DNA from 3 places in the Desulfovibrio desulfuricans genome. Region 2 is predicted to be linked to each of the others. Evidence: riboswitches for the same ligand, from Rfam matches in the RefSeq annotation. Region 2 holds a riboswitch; each other region holds the start of a gene.

Region 1 (7,338 bases), 1.2 Mb from region 2:
TTCAAATGCCTCAAGATTTTTGCAGGTGTCGCCGTCCAGCTCCACATAGGTAATGTGGCCTGCATTGGTCAGGGCATGATAGGGAGCCTCAATCTGTATTTTTTTAAAGGCCTTGATGGGGCAATACACCGGCACGTGGAAGGAGTTGGTATAATAATCCCTGTCGGTGATGCCGGGGATGCTGCCGTACTTGGCCTTGTCGAGCGTGACGAAGCGCCCGCTGAGACTTTCGGCGGGGGTGGCGATGAGTGAAAAATTGAGACCGGTTTTTTCCGCTTCTTCGTCGCAGCGCTTACGCATCTGGGAGATGATTTCAAGCCCCAGTTTCTGCGCTTCTTCGCTCTCGCCGTGATGTTTGCCCACAAGCGCCTTGAGCGTTTCGGCAAGGCCGATAAAGCCCACCGTCAGCGTACCGTGCTTGAGCACTTCTTCAATGCTGTCGTCCCAACCCAGCTTGTCAGAATCAAGCCAGATTCCCTCGCCCATGAGGAAAGGATAGTTGCGCACCTTTTTGGCGCTCTGGATCTTGAGCCGGTGCAAAAGCTGGCGAAAAACGAGGTCGATCTTGTCGTTGAGCAGGGCGTAAAAACGGTCTATGTCGCCCCGCGCGTCCAGCCCCAGGCGTGGCAGGTTAATGGACGTAAAACTCAGGTTGCCGCGCCCGCAGGTTACCTCCCGGTCTTTGTCGTACACGTTGCCGAGCACGCGCGTGCGGCAGCCCATATAGGCCACCTCGGTATTGTAGTCGCCCGGATGATAGTACTTCAGGTTAAACGGCGCGTCGAGAAAGCTGAAATTGGGGAAGAGCCGCATGGCGGATACTTCCATGGCCAGCTTGAACAGGTCGTAGTTGGGATCTTCAGTATTGTAGTTGACGCCCGACTTGACCTTGAAAATCTGCACGGGGAAAATGGAGGTTTCGCCGTTGCCCAGCCCGGCCTTGGTGGCGCGCAGCAGGTTTTTGATAACCATGCGGCCTTCAGCCGAGGTATCCGTGCCGTAGTTGATGGAACTGAAGGGAACCTGCGCCCCGGCGCGAGAATTCATGGTGTTGAGGTTGTGGATCAGGGCTTCCATGGCCTGATACGTGCGGCGCTCGGTATACTTGAGGGCCTCGCCCGCAGCGTAGGCGTGCGCACGCGCCGCAATGTCGCGCTGATCTTCGGGGGCAGCCGCTGTCAGGGCAGCGCCAAAATCGTCGCAGGTGCCCAGGCGCGGGCCTTCGGGCAGCAGACCAATGAACCCTCTGGCGGCATCAATGGCGGCCTGTTCTTCAAGCCCGTTACTGATGCGCAAAAAGGCGGCAAAGGCGCGTTCATATTCCTTGCGGTAGGTTTTGACGACGCCCTCGGCCATGGCAAAGTCAAAATGCGGCACGCTCTGGCCGCCGTGCATTTCGTTCTGGTTGGCCTGAATGGCGATGCAGGCAAGGGCCGAATAGCTCTCAATGGAATTGGGCTCGCGCAAATGCCCGTGCCCCGTGGAAAAACCGTTTTTAAACAGGGGGATCAGGTCTATCTGGCAGCACGTTTCCGTGAGCATGTAAAAATCTTTGTCATGAATATGGATGTCGCCGTTGATATGCGCGGCCGAGGCATCCTTGGGCAAAATGTAATTGTCGATAAAAAACTTTGAGCCTTCAGAACCGTACCTGAGCATGGTTCCCATGGCCGTATCACCGTCGATATTGGCGTTTTCGCGCTTTATATCCTCCTGCAGGGCAGGAGAATAGGTGAGTTTTTTATAAATATCCATGAGATACGATTCCGCATTACGGATCTTCGTATGCTCTGCGCGGTAGAGAATGTAGGCCTTAGCGCTTTTGGCGTAGTCGTACTGGATGAGCGTTTCTTCAACAACATCCTGAATTTCTTCAACATGTTTGAGACTGCGCGACTCCAGCTTTTTGCACACCTTTTCGGTGACAAACAGCAGGTCGGTGGGCGACATGTCTTCACCACCCACAGCCTGGTTAGCCTTGGTGATGGCATTGAGAATCTTGACCGAATCAAAAGGCACTTCCGTGCCGTCGCGCTTTATTATGCTGACGAGCATGCAATTCGCTCCAACTTGTGGGCCATGAACAAAAAGGCCGCCCGGTCAAAACGGGCGGACGGGCCATTGCTGGCCCATTTGTGATGGTTCTTCCGCAAAAGCCCGTTGCAGAGGATCCTTTTTCTAAGAACGGTTGAAAGCAGGTCTTCCGGCTTGCCTGCCGCATTTCTGCCTTCCCAGATTACCCAGTGGCATGTAGTGAAATGCGGTTTTGAACAGGCTCACGGCGGCGGGTCCGCTCCCGATTTGCACGGGCATTCCCTATTAAGCTCCATGGCGCTTTCAATGTCTAGAAAATCTCAAAAGACTTGCATTGTGTCAATAAATGCGCAAAAAAAACATGTCCAAGGTTCAAAGCAAAACACTGTTTAGATTACTGAAATTTGTTATTTGCCCTTATTTTCACCATGTACAGGCCGCACAATAGAGGGGCGGTGACAAAATTGTTCGCCCTTGTAGGCTGCCGGATCACGTCAGGTGACCTGCTGCAACTGTGATGTTGATTGCGCTCACGAAACATTTCGCCATGCACGCAGGCACGCTTGCCCGCATGGCGCTGCCGCTCCTGACACGGCACTGCGAACGCAGCCGATGCCAGTGCGAGCCTTCAGTAGAAGGCAGTTCCAATAAGCGCAAAAATGAACCTACTCTACCCCCGCCCTCTTTTCAAGACGGCCCCCCCGCAGCTTGGGAACTTAGGGAAAACTTGACATTCTAATTTGCCCGCAAATTGCCAAAAAATCAGCCTGCAAAAACTTTTTTTGTATGATAAACTGAGGGTTGGGCAAATTTTCATTTACTCCCCCTCATCCGTTGTGCGCCGCGCCAACCGCCGGCTTTTGCGCATCATGGGCACAAGGCGCACTGCCAGCCTCCCTGCCGCCGCAAAAAAAGAGCCGTACAGCTTGCCGCCTCCCCGCCAGATGCGGAAGGGCGGCCCAGCCATACGGCCCGGAACAGGCGTAATCGCCGCCTAGGGCAGCAAGGTCATGTTATACAGATTTTTTTCATCCAGGTATTTTTGCGCCACTGCCTGAATATCCGCCGGGGTCAGTTTGGCCGCCTTGTCGATGAGCGACTTGCTGAAATCGCGCGGCAAGCCCAGCACCGCATCTGTCGCGGCAACTCCGGCGCGGGCGTCAAGGCTCTGCTTGTCGCGGTAGTACTCGCCAAGCAGACGGTTGGCCCCGGCTTGCAGCAATTCCTCGGGCAGGGGTTTGGCCTTGATGTCGGTAATAATCTTGGCAAAGCCCTCGCGCGCCTGCGCGACCCTGTCGGGGGTGGTGCCAATGTAAAAAGCCATCATGCCCGCCTGGGGCATGGCGCGGTAAAAGGCCGTGACCGTGTACCCAAGGCCCTGCTCGTCGCGCATCTGGCTGAACAGCAGGCCGCTTTGCCCGGAGAGCACCGACTGCAGCAGCATGAGCGCGGGCGCGTCGGGATTCGTATAGGGCACAGCCTTAAAGACCTGCAGCACGTGCGCCTGGTTGCGGCCCGGCAGGTGCAGGTCGAGGCTGCGGGCGTCGCCCCACGAGGGCGTTGCCAAGGTAAAGCCCTTGCCGTCAGGCGTGGGCAGGCTGCGGGCAAAGGCCAGCACGGCCTCGCGGTCAAAGTCGCCCGCCACGGCAAGCACCCACGGCTGCACCAGCTGTTTCTCCCAGAACCCACGCACATCCTTGGGGGTAAACTTGCCAAGGTTCGCCTCCGTGCCCAGGCTGTCATACCCGTAGGCCTGCCCGCCAGGAAAGAGGAAGGGATTGACGCGGGAGAACAGATACGCGGTAGGCCTGTCCGCACGCTGACGGATGGCCGCCTTCATGTTTTCCGCCTCTCGCTTGATCTCCTTGGCTTCAAACCGGGGCTTGCCCAGCACGTCGGACAGCATGGCGAAATAGTCGGCGTTAAAGCGCGCGGGGCCGGTCACCGAAACGGTAAAGGTCTGCAGTCCAGCCTTGGCGCTGAGCGAAGCGGCGCGGTCGGCAAAATACCTTTCAACGGCCTGCGCATCCAACTTGCCGCAGCCGTCGCCAATCGTGCTGGCCGTCAGCTCGGCGAGCCCCTGCTGCTCGGGCTTGAGCAGCGCGTTGCCGCCGGGCAGCATCATGTCCATGGCCACATAGGGCACGGTTGCGTCAGGGATGAGAATAACCGTGCGGCCCTGGCCCAGGTCGACAACCTCCTGCTGACCGGCCGATGCCGCGGCCTGCTTTGCCGCCTTGGCGGCGGCAGCTCCGGGCCAGTTTTTTTGCAAAATCGCCTCAAGGTCGGGCAGCTTGACGTTTTCGGGCGCAAGCACGCGCACCCTGACCAAACCGGGGTCAAGCCAGAGGTCAATGGCCTGCTGCACCTGCGTCTGCGACACATTGCGCTGGGTGAAACGCAGGTTTTGTTCCGCCTGGTTGCCGCCCAGTTCAAATTGCACAGCCCCCAGCCAGGCCGCCAGACCGTTGAGCGTCTCCGCCGAGCGGTCAAGGCTGTCCTCAAGGTTGTAGCGGGCGCGCTTGAGGGCTTCAGGCTTGAAATCCGCAGCCTTGAGTTTGGCAAGGTCAGTGGTCAGCCCCTGCCAGAAGGCCTCCAGCTTTTCCGGCGCCATATTGGCGGTGACGTACAGCATGCCCGCGCGGTCAAGGCTCATGTTGCCCACGCTTATGCCGTCCACGAGCTGCTTCTCGTATTCATACTTGCGGCTCAGCAGCGAGGTTCCGTCGCCGCCCAGCAGGTAGCTCAGCACGTCGAGGTCCACAGACCGCAGGTCGCGCAGAGAGGGCGCGGGAAACGCCATGCCGAGGTAAACCTTGTTCCAGGGGCCGCGCACCACTTCAACGCGGGGGCCGCCGGGGGCTTTGCGCAAATCAACCGCAGGGGGCGCAACAACGTCGTTGGTATTGGTCAAACCGCCAAAAAGCTCCTGCGCGTGCTGCTGCACGGCCTGCGGGTCAACATCGCCCGCCACCAGCAGCAACATGTTTTGCGGCTGATACCAGCGCTGCACATAAGCGCGCAGGTCGTCAGCCGTAACAGCGCGCACGGTTTCCTTGAAGCCGATGATGGGCCGCCCGTACACGGTATTTTGCAGGGTCGAGGTTTGCAGGCTTTCAAACAGCCTGCTCATGGGCGAATCCTGATCGCGCTCAAGCTCGGAGATCACCACTTCCTTCTCCGACTCCAGCTCCTTGGGATCAAGAGAGGCCTGGAAGGCCATTTCCTTGACCACATCCATGCCCATGCGCCAGTGCGCAGCGGGCATGTCGGTCATGAACCAGGTTTTGTCAAAGCTGGTGGCAGCGTTGAGGTAGCCGCCAAGGGCCTCCACATCACGCGCCACCTGCCCCTTGGGGCGGTGGTCTGTGCCCTTGAACACCATATGCTCAAGCAGGTGGCTGATGCCCGCCTGTTTGACGTCTTCGTTGACAGAGCCAGTGCGCACATACAGACGGGTCGCCACCAGCGGAAAGCGGGTATCCTTGATGATATACACAGAAAGCCCGTTGGGCAGACGCGTCAAAACCTGCTGCTCTCCCGGCGCGGCAGAGGCCGCGCCAGCCAGCAAGGCCAGCAGCAGGGGCAATAACAATAAAATGCGTTGCATGGTTGCTCCTGAAAATAGATTACAATCCGCACCATCACGGCAGACAACGAGAGGTATACGGCCATGACCGGGATTGCTGTTGCACCAACTGAAATAATAATACCGTCAGCGCGGCGATGCAAGTCGCCGTCAGGGGCGTGTACCCAAACGGCAGCCGCGCTCACGTAAATCTGCTCGCGCACAAAGAAGGCCGCAAAAAAAAAGCCGACAGTCGCGCGACTATCGGCTTGAGCGCTGGCAATGCAGCGCAAAACAATACTCCCAACCGGCTGCCCTGCCCCGGCAACAGCCGGAGCAAAACCGCTAGCCTCCCAGGTAGGCTTCCTTGACTTTGGGGTTTTCAAGCAGCTCTTGCCCAGAACCTTCAAGCACCACGCGCCCAACTTCAAGAATGTAGGCGTAGTGCGCCACCGAGAGGGCCGCAAAGGCGTTTTGCTCAACCAGCAGCACGGTTTTGCCCTCTTCGTTGATGCGCTTGACGATGTCGAAAATTTCACGCACCAGCAGCGGGGCAAGGCCCAGCGAGGGTTCGTCGAGCATGAGCAGGTCAGGACGGCTCATAAGAGCACGCCCCACAGCCAGCATCTGCTGTTCACCGCCAGAGAGCGTGCCGCCCTTCTGCCAGCTGCGTTCCTTGAGCCGGGGAAACAGGCTGTAGACCCACTCGATATCGTGGGCTATCTCGGCCTTGTCGCTGCGCGAGTAAGCGCCAAGGTGCAGGTTTTCCTCTACCGTCAGATGGGGCAGTATGCGCCGCCCTTCCGGAGAAAGCGAGATACCCTTGCGCACCATGTCTTCCGGCTTGAGCCCCATGAGCGAAACCGGAGCATCGCCCTCGTGACGGGTCAGCAGAATGTCGCCGCTGATGGTTTTATTCAGGCCGGCAATGGAGCGGATAATACTGCTCTTGCCCGCGCCGTTGGCCCCGATAAGCGTCACAATGCTGCCGCGCGGGATATTCAGGCTAATGCCCTGGACGGCCTGGATGCCGCCGTAGCGCACGTGGAGATTACGAATTTCAAGCATGATGCACCCTGTCCATATCTGTCGGTCTGCTTCGGGAACAGATTCCCGTTGCCAGTCTTTTTGCTGCGCCCTGCCGCACGGTTTCGCCCCGCTGGGCGGCATTACGGCGCAGCCGATAGCGGGCATGCGGAGCCGTACGCCCCGCAGCCCGGCCCACGGTTATATAGCTTTTTCCATTGAGGCGTCCTCGCCAAGATAGGCGCGGATAACCACAGGGTTGTTGCGTATGGCTTCCGGATTGCCTTCAGCGATAAGAGCGCCGTACTCCATAACCCAGATGTACTGGCACACGCCCATGACCACCTTCATATCGTGCTCGATGAGCAGGATGGTGAGGCCGAATTCATCACGGATATGACCAATAAAATGCATGAGCTCAAGGCTTTCCTGCGGGTTCATGCCTGCAGCTGGCTCGTCGAGCAGCAAAAGTTTGGGCTCGGTGGCCAGGGCGCGGGCAATTTCGAGCCTGCGTTGCGCGCCGTAGGGCAGGCTGCCAGCCTGATCATCAAGGTTGGCGCTCAGGTTCACCCTATCTGCCAGCTGCTTGCTTTTTTCAACAATGGCGGCTTCTTCTTTATAAAACGCTGGTATGCCCAGAGGAGCCATCCACCAGGGGCAGTGCCTGCGCACGTGACAACCTACCATGATGTTTTCGAGCACGGTCATCT
Region 2 (7,338 bases):
TGGTTTCGTACCCTCTGGCGCCAAATTTGCCGGTAAACCCCGTGATCCAGCCGTAGGGAACCACAACAAGCTTGAGGTCGTCGTCGGCGGCGCTTTCGCCTGCCGTCGCCGGTACGCCTCCGGGCGCGGCGCAGGCCAGACACAGCAAAACAAGTATCGCACGGCACAGTTTGCGGGTCATGCTCATCTCCTTGCGTCAAAATGTCTGGGCTACTGCGCGGGCCGTGCTGTGCCGGTCACGTCAGCGTACGAGGGCTGCATCCCCACAGGTATTGATGCCGGCCCCTTGGCATCGGCCAGGGCTCGGGCTACGTCCACCATAAACCAGTTTTTGTTGTCATAGGTGCGAAAGTAATAGCGCAGGCGCTGGGTATCGCCCACCACAGACCATATGGTCACATCATAATTGTCGCCGTGGGGTGTGGCTTCGCGCACAGCGCCCTTGGGGATGTCGACGCTGTCGATCAGGGTCATGGCAAGGGCTGTGCCCGCATCCGGCCCGGTTACCGGCAGCGATGCCTGCGTAAGCGCCACCATGCGCACAAATCTGTGGGGCGGGCTAAAGTCCCCCGGCAGGCCCAGCATGCCTGAACCCTGGCCTGTCTGGTGGATGGAAAAGCCCGCAAGATCGAGCTTGGGAACGCCCGTGGCGGAGAGGTTCACATAATTGGCGAGGTTGATAAGCATCCAGTCGAAAGGCGGAGAATTGGTCATGACGCCCAGAGGGTTGTCATACACCTTGAGCTGACCATCGGTATATTCAACCACAAGGCAGCCGCCTTTGGCGTCGTGCACGACATAATGCAGGGGCAGCGATCCTGCGCCGGGCAGGGGCAGCGGCGCATCGCACACGCGAACCCCCTTGAGGCCCTCGCGCACTTCGTCCACGCTGGCAAAGCTGGCCAGCATCCAGTTGGCCACGTCAAAGTTGGCGATGGTTTTTGCCGCAAGCGTCTGCTCAAAAGGCTGGTAGCCCGCAAAACCGGGAAACAGCAGCATGCCGACCACAAGGCCTTTTTCGTTCATGCCGTCGCTGACGATGGGCGGCGCGTAGTCGCGCATGCCTACAAAGCCGTACTTTACCGTCCAGGCCAGACCGCCGTCCTTGCCGTCCGGCAGGGTTCCGCGCATGGCTGTGCCTCTGGGAAAAACAGCCACTACTGCCTGTGGAGAAGTGGGAAATTCCATGGTGCGGGCGTAAAAAATGCCGCCGTCTGTTGTTTTTACGCGCAGACTTGTGCAGGCCTGCGATAGTGAAGCTCCGTTTGACACCAGCGCGATGAAAAGAAGCAGCGAAAAAACGACTCTTGGCAGCATGGCAACCAGCCTTTGTTACGGGTTTAGCACGTCATTGATAACTTTCTGTCTCCCTGCTTTTTGCGCAGCCCTGTTGCAGGAGCTGCGGCGTGGCTTGCGTCGACGGTTCAGTGAACCGTTGTGGAATCATGCAAGTCTATATATGTGGTTGCTAAAAAAATACGGCAATGACTATCGCAATGCAAGGCCAGGATGACTTTCGACACATATGTTTTGCAGCGCAGTGCAGTAAATGGGCATCGTTGAACATTGTGTTTTGACTCTTATGCAGTGCATGTAATCAATATAGTTATTCTGATGGTTTTTTCTGGCTTGGCGTAAGCGGGACAACCTGTGGTAAAACTTGGCAATGAGCGTAAATAGGCGTAGCAAAAAGCATGTCACCATTTGTATTGCTGGCAATACTGTTTGCCGCTTTTTTGCACGCGCTTTGGAACATCATTGTCAAAAGCGGCGGCAACAAGCTTTTTGAAACAGGTTTGAACGCTTTTGGCGGCTTTTGTGGCGCGCTGTGCTTTTTGCCTTTTTTGCCGCCTCTGCCGCAGGCCGCCTGGCCCTACCTGGTAATATCGTGCACCTGCCATCTGGGCTATTACCTCTGCATCTCCGCCGCATACGAGCGGGTGGACATGTCCTTTGCCTACACGGTCATGCGCGGCAGCGCGCCCTTGCTGACGTCGCTGGCCCTGCTGGCCGCAGGCGTGGGCATGAGCCTTGGCGCGTGGTGCGGCGTGTTGACCCTCTGCGCGGGCATTCTGTTCCTCGCCTCCGACAATATGCGCCGAGGCTACGGCTGGAGCGAAGTTTTTATCTCCCTGCGCACCTCGTGCGTCATCATGGGCTATACGCTGGCAGACGGTCTGGGCGCCCGTGAAAGCGGCAACGCCGCTACCTACACCACCTGGATTTTTTTGATTAATGCGCTGCCAGTGCATGTCTACATTTTGTGGCGGTACGGCCTGAGCTATGTAAAGTATGCCCGCAAGCGGCTGGTCGTTGGCACGCTGGGCGGATTTGCCAGCATGGGATCGTACGGCATTGCCCTGTGGGCCATGACGCTTGCCCCCATTGCCGTGGTGGCGGCCCTGCGCGAAACTTCGGTAATTTTTGGCATGCTGCTGGCCGTTTGGCTGCTGCGCGAGCGCTTTACCCTGCAGCGCGGGTTTTCCGTGCTTATGGTCGTGGCAGGGGCCGTGCTGCTCAAACTGGCCTGAGAGCACGCCGCACGCCGCTGCACGCTGCCCCTGCCGCCGCATGGCCTGGCGTCGCTTTTTTCGTATATCCGTATTGCCGCGTCCTGGCTGCAGCCAGCGCGGTCTGTCCGCGCCCGCCGTTTGCAGGCTGCGCGTCTCGCCGTCGGCGCAGGCGAACGCGGCGGCGTCTGTCGATCCGGCAACGAAAAAGGGCGCTCCCTTGCGGGAGCGCCCTTTTGTATCCTGAAGCAAAAACAGACTAGTTGTTTTCGCTTTCTTCAAACTTCTGCTTGAGCAGATCGCCCAGGCTCTGACCGGCTTCTTGCGGGCCGGAATGGAATTCCTTGGGCTTGCGGCGTTCTTCCTCGTCCTTGATCTGCTTGATGGACAGGCCCAGACGGCGCTCTTCAGCGCTGACGTGGATGACCTTGGCCTGGATTTCCTGGCCTTCCTTGTAGATCTCGGCGGGGGTCTTCACTTTCTTGCTGGAAAGTTCGGACACGTGCACCAGGCCTTCAATGCCTTCTTCCACTTCAACAAAGAGGCCGAAGTCGGTGATGTTGGTCACGGTGCCCTTGATGGTGCAACCCACGGGGTAGGTGTTGGGCACGTGGCCCCACGGATCGTCCACCAGCTGCTTGACGCCGAGGGTGAACTTTTCGTTTTCCTGATCCACGGTCAGCACCTTGGCCTGCACGGTGTCGCCCACCTTGTACAGTTCGTTGGGGTGACGCACCTTCTTGGTCCAGGAAATGTCGGAAACATGGATAAGACCGTCGATGCCGTCCTCGATGCCGATGAACATGCCGAATTCGGTGATGTTCTTGATGACGCCTTCAAGGATGGTGCCTTCGGGGTACTTTTCAGCAACCAGTTCCCAGGGGTTGGGACGAACCTGCTTCATGCCGAGGCTGATGCGCTTTTTGTCGCCGTCCACGCCCAGGATGACCACGTCGACTTCGTCGCCGGTGTGAACCATCTGGGAAGGATGACGCAGCTTGCGGGTCCAGGACATTTCAGAAATGTGCACCAGACCTTCAACGCCGGGTTCCAGTTCCACAAACGCGCCGTAGTCGACAAGGTTGGTGACCTTGCCGCTGCACTTGGCGCCCTCGGGGAAGCGGGCGGAAATATCCTGCCACGGATCAGGCACAAGCTGCTTGAGGCCCAGGGAGACCTTGTTGTTGTCGCGGTCGAAGGAGAGCACCTTCAGGGTCAGTTCCTGACCGATGGTGATCATTTCCTTGGGGTGGCGAATGCGCTTCCAGCTCATGTCGGTGATGTGCAGCAGGCCGTCGAGGCCGCCAAGGTCAACAAACACGCCGTACTCGGTGATGTTTTTGGCCTTACCGGTAACAATCTGGTTTTCTTCAAGGGTGCGCAGCAGATCCTGACGCTTGGAATCGCGCTCCTCTTCAAGCAGCACGCGGCGAGAAACGATGACGTTGCTGCGGCGGCGGTTGATCTTGAGCACGCGGAATTCGAATTCCTGGTTGACCAGGGCATCCATATCCGGCACGGGGCGCAAATCCACATGCGAACCGGGCAAAAATGCTTCCACACCGCCGATGTCCACGGTGTAGCCACCCTTGATGCGGCGGACAATGTGGCCCTTGATGACCCGGTTGTTTTCCTGCACGTCTTCGAGCTGGTCGAACACCTGCATGCGCTTGGCTTTCTCGAAAGAAAGGGTGATGGTGCCGTCGTTTTCGTTCTTGCGAACGACGTAAACGTCAACACGATCGCCAACTTTGACGCAAATGTTGCCGGCGGGGTCGCGGAATTCGGCCGCGGGAATCTGCCCTTCGGACTTGAAATTCACGTCTACAAGCACATTGTCGTCATCCACGCGGACGATTTCGCCCTTCGTGATAGAGCCTTCCTCAAGATCGCCGAAATCGGGATTGAGGTAGTTTTCAAGGGCGCTTTCGAAATTAATTTCGGTGTCGTGCCCGGTTTCAAAACCTGCCATATGTCCAGCCTCCAAACATAATTTCCCCATAACAGGGAGGTGACTTATTATCAGGATTTAAGCAAAAGAACAAGAAAAAAGAAGCGCCAAATCGGCGATTGTCGCCGAAAAAACGGAATTTGGACAGGTCCCCGAAGCGGCACTGGGCGGGGGCCGCCGAAGGGGTCGGCTGCCAGCCCCTGCCAGACGGGGGCCGCAGGGTTTGGAGCGCTTGACTTTTGCGGGCGCATGCAGTGTTTTTAAAAAGTCGGCGGGGAATTCCGTGCAAATCGGAAACAGTCGCGCTGCGGTAAGAGGGAACGAAGCTTCACTGTTCCGCCACGGGCGGAGCGTACAGGCCAGTCGCGCAAGCGGCGAAGGCGAAGTCTAGGCGCGGGGCGCAGGCCCCCATGGCCCTCGAGTCCGAATATCCACCGGCATTTCATACACTTCAACCTGCCAACGCGCCATTGAGGAGGTTGCCATGCTGCGTAACGCGCCGCATTCCATTTTGCATTTTTTCACCCGCACCCTGTTGCCCCTGTTGCTGTTGTGCGCCGTAATGGGCGCGCCTGTTGCCGTCGTCGCCGGCGAGCCTGCGGCCAAAGCCCCCGCCGCCGTGCCTCAGGGCAAGGCTGGCGTGCTGCTGGTAGCCTTTGGCACCAGCGTGCCCGAAGCCCTCGTTTCCATGAAGGCCGTGGACGAAGAATTTAAGGCGGCTTTTCCCGGCCAGCCGGTGGTGTGGGCCTATACCTCGCAGATCATCCGCAAAAAGATCGCCGCGCAGGGGCATCCTGTGGGCGGCATCAGCGACGGCCTGGCGCAGCTTGCCAGCGACGGCGTAAAGGTCGTGCGCGTGCAGTCGCTGCATGTCATGGCGGGCGAAGAGTTCAGCGAGCTTGAGCGGGCCGTGCTCATCGACCTGCAGAAAAACCCCGGACGTTTTGACGCGGTGTTTCTCGGCAGACCCATGCTGGAATCCCAAAAAGACGCGCAGGAACTTATCCGGGCCATCACTGACGACGTAAAGCCCCTGCGCGGCAAGGATGCGGCCCTGGTGCTCATGGGTCACGGACAGAGCCATGGCCGGGCCGATCTGACCTTTGAAGGCACGCGCGCCGTGTTTCACGATGCGGACAAGCGCGTGTTTATGGCTACGGTCGAGGGCGCGCGCAGCGTGGACGACCTGCTGGCCGAGCTTAAAAACGCCAAGGTCAAAAAGGTCGTGATTGAACCGCTTATGCTGGTGGCGGGCGACCACGCCCACAACGACATGGCCGGATCCGAAGACGACTCGTGGGTCTCCAGACTCAAGGCTGCAGGGTACAAGGTTGAGACCAACCTCAAGGGCCTGGGCCAGATCGCGGGAGCCCGCGCCATTCTGGTGCGCCACGCGAGTGAAAGCGCCGACGACCTGACAAAGGAACCCAAAAAGCAGTAGCGGCAACCGCCAGCTGCACGTTTTTTGTAAACGGGCCGCATGAGCCGGGACAGCGCGTCCGGCTTGCGCGGCCTTTTTTGCGGCCCCGGTTTTGTTGCGGGGAGGGGAATTACCGGGGCTGCGTCAGCCCTGGCGCACCAGCAGCCACGCCAGCATGCCCCCCTGTGCCGCAAGCGCCCCCAGCAGCGCGCAGCAGCGCCATGAGAGCGTCAGGGCCTTGGGCGCGATGCCTCCGGCCAGAGCCAGCATGCCCTGTATGGCCCGTTTGAGGGGCCACAACAGCGCCAGACCAGCCCATACCGAAGCCCCCAGGGTGAAGGGACGCAACTTTTCAATGTCCCACAGCCCGGCCAGCGAGGCGTACAGGTTCACCGTGCCCGCATTGTAGGCGTTGCCGATGGTTTCCAGCCGGTCCAGGGCCGGGCCGTCGGTGCAGCTTGCGCCGAGCGCAAAAAAGATTGCCACAAGGGCGAGAAAAAGCAGCAAAAAAAGCCCAAATGTACGCATTAGCCAGCGGGAATGCGCCACGCCCGCAAAGTCGCCAATGCGGCGTGCAAAGAGATGCAGGGGGATAGCCAGAAGCGGCACGGGTACGATCAGCAGCCCCAGGCCCGGTTTCACAAGCGCAAACGATCCCCCGGCCAGCATTACGTAGCCGACCAGAAAGAAAAGAGATGCAGGTGTGACGGCAAGGGGCATGCAGGCTCCTGTGTCGGCGTTTATCAGGCGTGCACAACGGAAGAACGCCTGCGTTTGAGGATATGCCAAAAGAAGACAAAGGTCTATGCGCTCAGGAGGATCGCGAGCGTCCTATACCCGAAAGGGCCGATTGTCAGTGGCTGGACGTGCGCGACCGGAGGATCCGCCAGCGGACAGGGCGGACAGGTTTTTATGACGTGCGGTTTTGGGGAGAGGGGCCGCTGGGGGGCAGACCTTCCCTAAGGGTCGGGCAGGACAATGACGTTGGGCATGCTGGCCATGGCAGACCTGCAGGCCGGATTGTCCGGGTCAAAGCAGCACAGTATGGCGCACAACGAGCCGTTGGCTCCCTGACTGACCACGCAGGCCTCAAGCTGCCGGTCAGGGCAGCCGCCCGCAGAGGGCATGTCCGGCAGCGCGGCCCGGCATTCGCTCTCGGCCCTGAGGCACGCCTGCTTCTGGCCCGGAGCGTGGATGACGCACCATGCGGCGCTGTCCACCTTGGCCAGCTCGTTGGCCTGCGCCAGGGCAGGCGTCAGGCATGCCGCAGCAAGGCAAAGGGCAACAATGCCGGCAAGGCGGGCTGCGGCGACTCGCAGCCTGCTGACGTGGGCCCTCAGGCCCTTGCCGGTGCGGTTGGCATGGCGTTTCATGGTCAGCGCTTGTCGACGACGCGTTTGGACTTGCTGAATGTGCGCGGCAGGCTGGCGTACTCGGCCACGCTGACAGAAACCCGG
Region 3 (7,338 bases), 700 kb from region 2:
CCGTCAGCGGGGTCGGCGCAGGATTCATGGGGCCTTTCTGGATGATGTACGCATCGGGGTCGGCCGCCAGCAGGGCTTCCTCACTGAAGCGCACCAGCTTTTTGCCGTCGGTTACCACATTCTGCCCACCGGCAAGGGTCAGTATTTCGCTGCTGATGCCGCCCATACCGGCCGCCAGCAGATTGGGATAGCGCACTTCATAAAAAAACCGCGCCGCAGGTTTGCCCGCATTGCGGGCACGCAGGGCCTCAAGGCGCTGTTTCCAGGCCGCCACAAGGGCCTTTGCCCTTTCCTCGCGACCGGCAAGTCTCCCCAGAGTTTCCGTAACTTCAAACAGCCGCTCAAAGGAATTTACTTCAAACGTCAGTACGTTCAGTCCAAGAGAACGAAGGTTGTCGGTCTGGACCTGAGCCTCGCTGCGCCCCGCGAGCTGCAGCACCACATCGGGCCGTTGCGCCAGCACAAGCTCGGCATTGGGCCGCATGTGCGTGCCTATGGCGGGCAGGCTGGCAAGCTCCGGCAGGTTGCCGTCCGCCGCAGTGCGGGCCACCAGCAGATCGCCCGCGCCCATGGACAGAAAAATCTCGTTAAACGCGCCGTACAGGGCGATCACCCGCTGTACCGGGTGCGCAAACGTCACGCTGTTGCCCGTGTCGTCGACGACGACAATGGGAGACTCTGCCGCCGACGCCTCAGGGCTGGCGGCCCGTGCCGCCGGGACGGATACCGTCAGGGCCAGCGTCAGCAGGGGCAAAATCAGCGCCAGCGTCGCCAGCGCTTTTTTTGCCGTCCTTGCAGCTCCATGGGCCGGACGCGCTGGCAAGCAGCGCCTGCGGCAAGCCAAACCGGGGGTGGGGCAGCACGCAGATGGGTATATTGTAAAGCTCACCGAGATTCTCCTCTGTAAAAACCTGTGTCACCGGGCCGTCAAAAACAAGACCGCCGTTTTTGAGTCCCATGAGCCGCGTGGCGTACAGCGCAGCAAGATTGCAGTCGTGCACGGCCATAAGCACGCAGGCTCCGGCGGCGCGGCGGCGCTCAAGCAGGTCAAACAGATCGACCATGCGCGCCAGATCCAGACCGGCGGCCAACTCGTCCAGCAGCAGCAGGGGGCTTTCCTGCGCAAGGGCGCGGGCCAGCAACACCCGCTGCAGCTCGCCGCCCGAAAGCTCGCTGAGCCTGCGGTGCGCCAGGGGCATGGCGCCGGTTTCGTCCAGCGCCCTGTCCGCCGCCGCGTAATCTTTGCGTCTGTAGGCCCCCAGCCAACCAAGGTGGGCAAAGCGTCCCAGCAGCACCATCTGCCGCGCTGTGAGCCCCTGAGGCAGTTGCCCCCGCTGCGGCACCACGGCCACCATGCGGGCACGCTCGCGCGGAGGCAATGCCGCCAGCGGACGCCCTAAAAGCTCCACACTGCCCGCCTGCGGCGCAAGCACCCCCGAGATGGCTCGCAACAGCGTGGTCTTGCCGCTGCCGTTGGGGCCAAGCAGGGCCGCGCACTCCCCCGCCCGCAAACTGAAATCCACTCCGCGCAGCACGTCGCGCCCGCCGTAACCGGCACTGACGCCCGCCACCCGCACAACGGGCGGGCCGGATGCTTCGCCGCGCGGCGAGGCCTGAGCGGTTGTCGGCCCACGAGTCGCAGTCTGCCCCGGCACGGACATCCGGCATTCTTCCGCCATCAGCGCCTCCGTACCAGCAGGGCAAAAAACGGACCGCCAAGCAGGGCCGTCACTACGCCCACGGGCAGCTCCTGCCCGCCGGAGAGCACGCACCGCGCCAGCACGTCGGCCCAGACCAGCAGCACGCCGCCGCCCATAAAGGCCGCTGCCAGCAGGGGGCCGTGGCCCCAGCCCAGCAGCAGGCGCAGCACGTGCGGCACAACCAGCCCCACAAATCCGATAACCCCGGCCACAGCCACGCAGCCAGCCGTCATGCAGCTGGCCCCGGCCAGCAGCCACAAGCGGGCGCGCCCCACGTCAAGACCGGACTGGGCCGCCTGCTCGTCGCCCAGGGCCAGCACGTCCAGAGCGCGCCAGCCAAGCGCCGTTGCCAGCAGGCCGGGCACCACGGTGACCAGCAGCAGAGGCATACTGCTCCAGCCGCGCCCCTGAAAGGACCCCATGATCCAGAACACGATGCTGGTCACAGATTCTTCATTAAGGGCCTTTACCAGCGCCACCAGCGCGCCCAAAAACGCAGCCACGGCTATGCCCGCCAAAATAACGCTCTCACGGCTGAAGGCCCCGTCGCCGCGCCCGAGCCACAGTGCGCCGCCAAGCGCCGCCAGCGCGCCAAACAGCGCGGCAGGAGCCACCAGCCCCGCGTGGCTGAACCCGGCAAGCCCAGGCAAACCGCCAAGCAGCGCAACCAGCGGCCCGCCAAGCGCGATAGCCATACTGGCCCCGCAGGCTGCCCCGGCTGAAATACCCAGCGTAAACGGATCAGCCAGCGGGTTGCGCAAAACGCCCTGCAAGGCTGCCCCGGCCATGGCCAGAGCGCCGCCGCACAAGGCGGCCAGACATACGCGCGCCAGCCGTATGCTGACCACAACGCCGGTAAGCGCGGAATCATCCGGCGCTGGCGCAAGACCGACAACAGCCGCCAAAGCGCGAAACACGCTCTGAGCGCTCAGGGGCACAGGTCCCGGCAAGCAGGCCAGCGGCAGTGAAAGCAGCCACAAGACGGCCAGACCGGCAAACACCGGCCAAAGCCTGCGGGATTGCGAGGAGGAGGGAGTAGATGCGGAGATTCTGGTCATGCCGGTCCTCTGCCTTGCCCAGCGGGCAAACGCGGGCCAAAGCGTGGCTGGCCCTGGGCAGACCATTGCCTCTTGGCGGCCAGCGCCGCCCGGGCATAAAAAAAGCCTCTTCCACTCGTGGTGGAAGAGGCCCGTATTTCCTCTTTCCTGCCGGCAAAAACCCGTTGCCGTGGGGCGGTCGCGCCGCACCGAGATGCCGTCATTCCATGACGCGCACCGTGGGGCATGGCAGGTCTTCCGGCTTGGTTCCCCTGCTCCGGCCTTCCCGTTTCCAGTGGCGCTAGATGGAGCAAGGTTAAGAACCTTACGGCGGCGGGTCCGCTCCCGTTTTACACGGGATTCCCTTTTCAAGCCGGTTTCCCGGCTACCAATGCCGCCAACACTCTAGGCGCGGGCTTGCGGCCTGTCAATGGCTCAGGCTTTTATCCACACCAGGCTGGCCTGACGGCCCGACTGCCTTGCGCAACGGTACGAAAAAAACTGTCCGTTGTTGCTGGCCGTGCAGAGGTCCAGCCCGTAAATGCTGCGCGTCGGCAGCCCGGCACGCTCCAGCTGATGCCGCGTAAGCCCCCACAGATCCATGGTTTTGCTGTCGGCGTCAAACCAGGGCAGGTAGGGCTCGCCCCACTCCCTGTCAAAATTGACAAATTCCGCCCTGCCCGGCCCAAGGCTGGGCCCGCGCACGGCCACAAGGTCGCGCGGCTCAAGGCCGTAGCGCTCGCAAAAGCGGGCCACGCCCGTGACGGGAAAGTCGCAACGGTTGCCGCGCCAGCCCGCGTGCATGGCGGCAATGTATTTGCCGCTTTTATGGGCAACAAGAATCGGCTGGCAGTCGGCGGTCTTGATGAGCAGGCCCAGACCGGGACGCGCCGTGCCCATGCCGTCGCCCTCAGCCGTTACGGCTGTCTCGCAGGCCACCGCCGCCGGTTCAAAGACCATCACATCGCCATGCACCTGCATCAGCTCGGCCCAGGCGGTCATACCCTGCGGGCGCAGGTCTGCCAGCAGGCTGCGACGGTTGGCAATGACATGATCGGGGTTGTCCTGCACGGTAAAGGCAATGTTGCCGCCGCCGTATTCGCCAAGGCTCACGCCGCCGCCACGCGTCTGAAAAGCGCAGCCAACCTGCGGCACACCGGGAAACTCAAAGGGAATATAACTTACAGACACAGCATACGCTCTTCAGTACATATGTAGTTGACCCGCTGGTCCCAGGGGGCCAGGGGCAGGGATTCCACCAACTGAAACTCAAAGCACAACCCCACGCGGGGGCAGTTGAGGCCTTTTTCCAGAAAGCGGTCGTAATAACCGCCCCCGTACCCCAGACGCCCACCCGCAAGGTCAAAGGCGACCCCCGGCAGCAGCGCAATGTCCGGCGCAAAGACCGGCAGCTCCGCATCATGACCCGCATTATGACCCGCACCATGACCCGCATCCTTGCCCATTTCGGGCCCCACGCCGGGCAGGCTGTCCAGGGGTTCAAGCAGGCCCATGGGGCCGGGCCGCAAGTGTTCCGGCCCGCTGCAGGGCGCAAAATCCATCAGACCCGACGCCTCTGGCCGCACGCGCGGCAACCATACGGTTTTTCCCGTCTGCCAGGCGGCCTGCAAGAGAACGTGCGTACCAAGCTCGCCCCGCACGCCCACATACAGGGCCACAGAGCGGGCCCTGGCCCACATGGGCGCTCCCAGCATACGCCTTTGCGCCGCAAGACTGCGGGCTTCGGCGATATCTGGCGGCTGCCCGGCGCGCAGGCGGCGCATGGCGCGGCGCACGTCGTCGCGGGCCTGCGCTGTTTGCGGCGACAATACGTCGGCGCCGGCGGCCATGCCGGGCGCGGAGTGCATACTGCGGGAGGACAAGCGGCTCTTTCCTTGTAGGTCGATGTGTGTCACTGTAAAGGCCTGAGGCACTGTAACAAAGGAAGCAACACCATGCCAAGCGCCGACTCTCAGGACTATCTCTGGATAGCCGTGGGCGACATCCACGACGAACCGGAACGCTTTGCCAAAATACCCGAACTTTCGCAGGCTGACGGCATCATCGTTACCGGCGATCTGACCATCACTGGCGGCATCAAGCAGGCAGAAACCGTTATGGCGGCACTGTGTGCGCACGACATACCCGTGCTGGCCCAGATCGGCAACATGGACAGGCCCGAAGTCGACCAGTGGCTGAGCGAAAAAGGCTGGAACCTGCACACCCAGACCCGAGAACTCACACCCGAAATCGCCATTTTTGGCGTTGGGGCATCCACGTTTACGCCCTTTGGCACGCCCAGCGAATTTCCCGAATCGGCCTTTGCGACCTGGCTTGAAACCTGCTGGCAAAAAGCCCGCAACTACCCGCACAGCGTGCTTGTTTCGCACAATCCCCCCAAGGACACCGCCTGCGATGTCATCCCCGGCGGCATCCATGTGGGTTCCACGGCCGTGCGCGAATTTCTGGAAGAATCCCAGCCCGACATCTGCCTGTGCGGGCATATCCACGAGGCGCGGGCCATGGATCGCGTGGGGCGCACCCTTGTGGTCAACCCTGGCATGCTTGCCCAGGGCGGCTATGTGCTGCTGCGCTCCAACTCCGGCCAGCTCTCCGCCGAGCTGAAAATGCTCGAAGACTAGCTTTTGCAGGCGCATCCGCCAGAATGTCGGCAGAGATTCCGGCGGATGCCGCAAGCCCCCAGGTATCTGGCGCACGCCGTATAACGGTTTTTTTTATTCCCATCCCTGCGGCATTTTTCCTTCTTTTTTACTGATTTTGCCAGCCTCCCCTTGCCTGCTTGCATATTTTCAAAAAAAACGTACTCTCCAAAAAGCGGATTAGCATGCTACCGCCTTCGCGCGCCTTGTTGGCGCTGCGGCGGAGCAAAAACGGCACATTCCCGTAAGTGCATGGCATGCTGGCTGAAATTTTTGCGGAGGCGTATACGCCCCGCAGCAAAAGGATTTTCATGACCATAGACCAAGACACCCCCGTGGCCGCTTCACAGCCAGCCACGGATGCATCGTCGCAGGAAGTTTCCAAGCCCAAGCGCACCCCTTCAACCCGCAGCAGAGCCAAAACAGCCCCTCAAAAGGCCACCGGCAAGGCCGCATCCAAAACTGCCGAATCTGTGCCCGCACAAGGCGCAGCCGACGCTCCGGCCCCTCAGGCCGCCCCGGCTTCCAAAACCGCCGCCAAGTCCACGGCAAGCGCCAAGACTTCACGCAGTGCGGGCAAATCTACAAAAACCGTGTCCGCCGAGAGCAAAAAAACGGCTGACGCTACCGCAAAAATTTCTGCGGACGCACAGGGCGCGGCCCCGGCAGAGTCTGCCGCACAGGCCGCACCGGCTGGCAAAAACAGCGCCAAAGCGACCACAAGCCGCTCTGCCGCACGCGGCAAGACTGCGCGCAAGCCCAAGGTGACCGAAGCCGACGCACCCGCCAGCACACCCGCCCTCTCGGCTGGCGACCCGGCGGCCCCCGTTGGCGAAACCGCCAAGCCCGCAAAAGCAGCGCCCAAAAAGACCGCCGCACGTGGCACCAGGGCACGGCAGGCCAAGTCTGCCGAAGCTCCGGCTGCTGACGCCGCCGCTGTCAGCGCTGCGGCATCGGCCCCTGAGGCGGCCAAACCGGCGCACCAGCCCGCACGACATGCGGCGCAAAAAACCGCAAAGACCGAAACCGCCCCGACCGCAGCCCAAGCTGCGCCCGCCGAGGCTCAGGGAACCGCCATTGCGACCGAAACGGACGCGACAGAGCGCGGCGCGGCCAATCGTATTGCTGACAAGTCTTCACAGGATCAAGCAAAACAACCGCAGGACGCCGCGCCGATGACCGCGCGCGCCGCACAGGGCGCTGGCGACGTCGCCGAAGCCGCTGCTGCGGATGACGCGACCGGGGAAGGTTCTGACGCGTCTGCGGACGATGCCGCTGCCGGGGATTCGCCCCGCCGCAAAAATCGCCGTGGCCGCCGTGGCGGACGCGGGCGCAACCGTAAAAAAGAGCAGCAGGCCCAGGAGGCCGCGCAGGCCGGAATGCTGGCTGATGACGACGCCCTCGACGACGCGCTTGACGACGCCCTCGACGACGAGATCGACGGCATTGATCTGGACGGCGATCTGCCTGAAGCCACGCCGGAATCGCGCCCCCAGCAGCCCTCCAGACAGGCCAGGCAGCCGCAGGGCAAGCCCGAAGCAGCCAAACCGGCCGAAGGCGACAAAAACGCCAATGCGGGCAAGGCCGCCAAAACTTCCGCCGAGGGCCCCAAGGGCAGACGGCGCATGTTTATCAGCGTGCTGCCCGGCGAGCAGGTGGAAGTGGCGCTGGCCGAAGACGGTCAGCTGCTGGAATATTATCTGGACATGCTGCACCAGCGCAAAATCAAGGGCAACATCTACAAGGGCGTCATCCACAATATCGACACCAACCTGCAGGCCGCCTTTGTCAGCTACGGCGCGGGCAAAAACGGATTTTTGCAGATCGACGAGGTGCACCCCGAGTACTGGCTGGCGCACCACGAGCCCTCCAAGGGCAAAAAATTTCCGCCCATCCAAAAGGTGCTCAAGGCGGGTCAGGAAGTGCTTGTTCAGGTGGTTA

The links. Region 2 has a riboswitch for cobalamin ahead of DDIC_RS13260 (sirohydrochlorin cobaltochelatase). Riboswitches for the same ligand answer to the same signal wherever they lie in the genome.
Region 1: it holds a riboswitch for cobalamin, as region 2 does, so the genes downstream of both, DDIC_RS08195 (anaerobic ribonucleoside triphosphate reductase) here and DDIC_RS13260 (sirohydrochlorin cobaltochelatase) in region 2, are expected to answer to the same signal.
Region 3: it holds a riboswitch for cobalamin, as region 2 does, so the genes downstream of both, DDIC_RS02375 (FecCD family ABC transporter permease) here and DDIC_RS13260 (sirohydrochlorin cobaltochelatase) in region 2, are expected to answer to the same signal.

The regions. Positions count from the first base shown of each region.
Region 1 is NZ_CP036295.1:1,967,977-1,975,314, forward strand. Features, by position in the region: gene DDIC_RS08195 (anaerobic ribonucleoside triphosphate reductase) at 1-2,055, opposite strand, end outside; cobalamin riboswitch at 2,177-2,354, opposite strand; gene DDIC_RS08200 (M16 family metallopeptidase) at 3,029-5,644, opposite strand; gene DDIC_RS08205 (ABC transporter ATP-binding protein) at 5,948-6,670, opposite strand; gene DDIC_RS08210 (ABC transporter ATP-binding protein) at 6,830-7,338, opposite strand, start outside.
Region 2 is NZ_CP036295.1:3,139,467-3,146,804, reverse strand. Features, by position in the region: gene DDIC_RS13280 (hypothetical protein) at 1-181, opposite strand, end outside; gene DDIC_RS13275 (linear amide C-N hydrolase) at 211-1,317, opposite strand; gene DDIC_RS13270 (DMT family transporter) at 1,695-2,531, shown strand; gene DDIC_RS13265 (30S ribosomal protein S1) at 2,770-4,482, opposite strand; cobalamin riboswitch at 4,698-4,914, shown strand; gene DDIC_RS13260 (sirohydrochlorin cobaltochelatase) at 4,946-5,902, shown strand; gene DDIC_RS13255 (hypothetical protein) at 6,026-6,601, opposite strand; gene DDIC_RS13250 (hypothetical protein) at 6,841-7,254, opposite strand; gene DDIC_RS13245 (phenylacetate--CoA ligase family protein) at 7,257-7,338, opposite strand, start outside.
Region 3 is NZ_CP036295.1:589,669-597,006, reverse strand. Features, by position in the region: gene DDIC_RS02385 (ABC transporter substrate-binding protein) at 1-754, opposite strand, end outside; gene DDIC_RS02380 (ABC transporter ATP-binding protein) at 693-1,679, opposite strand; gene DDIC_RS02375 (FecCD family ABC transporter permease) at 1,679-2,758, opposite strand; cobalamin riboswitch at 2,969-3,146, opposite strand; gene DDIC_RS02370 (polyphenol oxidase family protein) at 3,173-3,928, opposite strand; gene DDIC_RS02365 (5-formyltetrahydrofolate cyclo-ligase) at 3,919-4,620, opposite strand; gene DDIC_RS02360 (metallophosphoesterase family protein) at 4,693-5,379, shown strand; gene DDIC_RS02355 (Rne/Rng family ribonuclease) at 5,709-7,338, shown strand, end outside.